DNA from 2 places in the Thalassorhabdus alkalitolerans genome. Region 2 is predicted to be linked to the other one. Evidence: predicted binding sites of a transcription regulator. Region 2 holds the regulator's gene; the other holds the start of a gene.

Region 1 (2,204 bases), on a different contig from region 2:
TCCTCGTACTGGCCTTCAAGAAGTGCAGATACGGTTAAAATTGAATTCTCGTTACGCAATATTGCTTTTGTTAACCGAACAAGGCCGAGGGCGATCCCGTAGTAAGTAGCTCCTTTTCTTTCTATAATGTGATAAGCTGCATCTCGCACTTTTAAAAATAATTCATCTAAATCCTCCATTTTGGCATGATGCTTTTCATCATTCACCAATTGTAAAATCGGCTGTCCTCCTATGTCCGCATGACTCCATAACGGAAGCTCCGTATCTCCATGTTCTCCCATAATGTACGCATGAACATTTCGTGCATCTACATTAAAATACTCTCCTAAAAGATAACGAAACCTCGCCGTATCCAGGATCGTCCCTGACCCAATTACTCTTTCAGGAGGGAGCCCGGAAAACTTCCAGGTCGCGTAGGATAAGACATCCACTGGGTTGGTTGCAATCAGAAAGATACCGTCAAAACCATTTGCCATCACTTCTTCTACAATTTCTTTAAATATTTGAGTATTCTTTTCAATTAAATCAAGCCGCGTTTCCCCAGGTCCCTGATTTGCCCCGGCAGTAATGACAACCAGATCAGCGTCCTTGCAGTCTTTGTAGCTGCCTGCCCATATTTTCATTGGAGACCCGTATGGGATTCCATGATTTAAATCCATTGCATCCCCTTCAGCTTTTTTTGTATCCCTGTCTATTAACACCATTTCGTCAACAACTCCTTGGTTCAAGCAGGCGTATGCATAACTTGAACCTACAAAGCCAGTGCCAATAAGAACGACTCTCGTGGTTTTTTGATATTTCATTTTGCTTCCCCCTTTATCCTTGGTTTGTACTTCGTTGTTATTTTCTATTTTACCTCTTATTTTAAGTTTGTGAAATAATGAGCAATGATTGTTCACAAAAAAGTGAACTCTTTATATCGTTCACTTTTTACAATCCTATATAACGAGAAAATAATGTCTTTGCTCTTGAAACATCCTCTGTTCCTTGAACAAGGACACGTCCATCCTGAAAGATAACCAGTCTTTCCCCTTCATCAAGCTCCACTCTAATAAGAAAGGGAGTTTTTTTAACTTGTCCTGCAGTCCGTAACTTATCAGCCCATTCTGCAAGATCAAAAGTGGTATTTGCCTGGATCTGAACGGTTTCCCGTCCACAAAGGGTCGTAATACTGTCCCCTTCAGACACATATAGATCAGGGTATTCTTTCTTCTGACACGTAAGACAATTTCCTTTTGGCTTAGGAAAGCCCATCTCATGGAACCTAAAATTCCATAAGTCAAATTGGACAAGGGACGTCCTCACATCTGAAAATTTCTCAGTTAGTATCTTAATAGCTTCAGCTGCCTGGAAGGAAGCTACCATGTCTACGACAGGAGAAATAACTCCCACCGTATCACATGTTTCTCCCGGGGAGCTCTGGCCATCACCCAAAAGACATCTTAAACAAGGAGTACGACCTGGGAGAAAAGGAGCAGACATACCTCTTGAACTAACCGCCCCTCCATAGATAAAAGGGATCTCATGCTTAAAGCTTGCATCGTTTAATAAGAACCTCGTTTGAAAATTATCCGTCCCATCAATGACGAGGTCCATTCCTTCAACAAGGTCTTCAATGGATGATGAGTTAACATCTGTCACTCTTGCATCCACAGTAATATCTGAATTAATGGCTGTTAATTTCTCTTTGGCAGCAACTGCTTTTGGCTTCGCCTCTTTTGCATCTTGTTCATCAAACAGCATTTGCCTTTGAAGATTGCTCGCCTCTACATAATCTCTGTCAGCAATCCTGATATACCCAGCTCCAGCTCTGGCAAGATGGTTGGCAGAAACCGTGCCTAAAGCCCCTACTCCAACAATTAACACTTTCTTGGTTGAAAGGAGGGCTTGTCCCTTCTCACCGATCTGAGGAAAAAGAATCTGTCTTGAATAGCGAGAATTCATTCTCTCACCTTCCTATCCTGTAAATAAATAAAATAAGGCTGCACTGCTGACAGCTCCAAATATGGTACATAAAAAATTAACTGTTTCATTGTTCATGGACCGCCACCCCTTTACCTGGACTGTCCGGCCATTACAATGATGAGTTCTTTCCGTCCGCAGCCCGCAAGCTGCACATTTATATTCAACTTGAATCAATGCTCCAGCTAACGTGTCTATTATATTACCAAAAAAACCTGCCGTGGCAATAATAACGACCATCA
Region 2 (2,204 bases):
TATACGAGTGTGGTTTCTTATTTTGCTTGTCTTTCTTCATCCTCTTTTGCCCACTGCTCCATTTTTTCCTGTTCTGCTTTCAAGACTTTCTTATAAGAAATTCTGGAAATAATAATGCTTATTTCATAAAGCAAAAACAGCGGCAGTGTCACCATGACGTGTGACAGCAGCTCCGGTGGAGTAATAAAGCCTGCAATGACCAACAGGACAAAGTAAGCAATTTTCCTTATCTTTCTTAGGTAAGCTGGAGTAACAATCCCAAGCCTTGTTAAAAACATGACCACGACTGGCAGCTGAAACAAAAAACCAAATGGGATCGTCAGCTTAAACAAGAAAGTGAAATATTCATTGATCCCATATTGCTCAGTAATATTCAACGTAGTAGCTAGCCTGCTTACAAAATCTATGACAAAAGGAAACAAAATAAAGTAAGCAAATGCAAGTCCACCAAAAAACAATAAGGTTGAAATTGGTATATAAGAAAGTGTGGCTTTACGCTCTTTTTCTAATAAACCTGGACTGACAAACGCCCATAATTGGTATAAGAGAAATGGAAATATTAGGATGAGTCCTGTTAAGAATGCAAAGTTTACGTAAACCATAATCGGATCCGTCAGCTTAAAAGCATTCATTGGAAAATCTTGGGCCTGAGGGGTGCTCTGCAAATACCCGATTAACACCGGAGCTAGAACAAATCCTCCAATCATCGCCACGAGTAGCAAAACCACAATCATGATCACACGTTTGCGAAGCTCTCCAATGTGATCATAAATGGACATATCGTTCTGTGACATTACTTTCCCATCCTATCTATTACTTTTCCTGATTAGCTTCTTCCTTCTTCTTGCTGTTATCATCATCGTCAACTAACCCTTTTGTAGCGCTCTTAAATTCTCTTAATGTATTACCTGCCGCTCTTCCAAGCTCAGGCAGCTTTTTCGGACCAAAAATCAACAGTGCTACTAATACGATTAATGCAATACTTCCCGGACCCAATGGCATAGGGGGTCACCTCCGCTTATAGTTGTTCCTCTTTTTCTTCAAGAGGATAGTTTTTTAAAAAGTAAATCAAGGACTGTAGTTCTACCGACAAATCAATATGATGAACCCTTATGTGCGGCGGCACAGTTAACCTTGCAGGAGTAAAATTCATGATACCTTTGATGCCCGCTTCCACAATTCTATCGGCTGTTTTTTGAGCGACAGCCACCGGCACAGTTAAAATAGCAACTGTGGCATCCAGCTCCTGAATGGAAGCGATATCTTTCATATCGTCAATCTTCACTCCACTGATTTCATGTCCTATAATATCATCATTCACATCAAATGCGCGAATAATTTTCGTGCTGTCATTCTTAGAAAAGTTGTATCTTAATAGTGCAGTGCCTAAATTTCCCACGCCAATCAAAACGACATTCGTCTGCTCGTCCTGTTCGAGTGTTTTTCGAAAAAATGATAGAAGATAGCTTACATTATAGCCATACCCTTTTTTCCCGAGAGCGCCAAAGTAAGAAAAATCCCTGCGAATCGTAGCAGAATCAACCTTCACTGCCTCACTTAATTCTGTAGATGATACACGCTGCTTTCCTGAAGTATGGAGGTTCTCCAAAAACCGGTAATATAAAGGCAGGCGCTTTGCTGTTGCTTGCGGTATTTTATGTTGATCTATGTTCATAGCAGCCTCCAACGTATCTTTCATTCTTACGAGAGTAAGTAACTCTTGCACCGCCGCTACTTATAAACTGCTAGGCTGGGTTGGACCTGCCGTTCACCTTCCTTATTGTACAACATTTCATTCTTGAATGTAATGGGAACAGAACTTCCAGGCGACATAATTCACGAATATGTAAAAAAGATTGAGCCAGCTCAGACCGTTTCAATGTATCTCTCTCTTTTTGCAGGGACCTAAATAAGATACACTAAAGAGAAGTGAAACATGATTGCCAATTCTATAGCAAGGATGAAGAGACATGATATTGTTGCAATGCGTGAACCTTACCAAATCGTTTGGAGCGGAAACGCTCCTTGATAACATAAAGCTTGAAGTAAAATCAGGCGAAAGAGTTGCTCTCGTTGGAAGAAACGGAGCCGGAAAGTCGACCCTTTTAAAAATTATCTCAGGACAGACTTCTTATGACAGTGGGGAGATTATTACCCCAAAAGGAATTAGAATGGGCTATCTTGCCCAGCATACAGGTCTTGAA

Evidence for each region. Region 2 encodes Rex, which represses fermentation and respiration genes when NADH is low (regulators of the CRP and FNR family bind a similar motif). Its sites were predicted from a motif close to TTGTGAAATATTTCACAA; they were not measured.
Region 1: the regulator Rex is predicted to act here: its motif matches at 871-888, upstream of ACFPU1_RS11205 (L-lactate dehydrogenase).

The regions. Positions count from the first base shown of each region.
Region 1 covers NZ_JBHSOZ010000005.1:80,487-82,690, forward strand. Annotated here, with positions in the region: gene ACFPU1_RS11205 (L-lactate dehydrogenase) at 1-803, opposite strand, end outside; gene ACFPU1_RS11210 (ThiF family adenylyltransferase) at 931-1,944, opposite strand; gene ACFPU1_RS11215 (DUF92 domain-containing protein) at 1,957-2,204, opposite strand, start outside.
Region 2 covers NZ_JBHSOZ010000008.1:12,630-14,833, reverse strand. Annotated here, with positions in the region: gene tatC (twin-arginine translocase subunit TatC) at 18-794, opposite strand; gene ACFPU1_RS13780 (twin-arginine translocase TatA/TatE family subunit) at 814-1,002, opposite strand; gene ACFPU1_RS13775 (redox-sensing transcriptional repressor Rex) at 1,019-1,675, opposite strand; gene ACFPU1_RS13770 (ABC-F family ATP-binding cassette domain-containing protein) at 1,971-2,204, shown strand, end outside.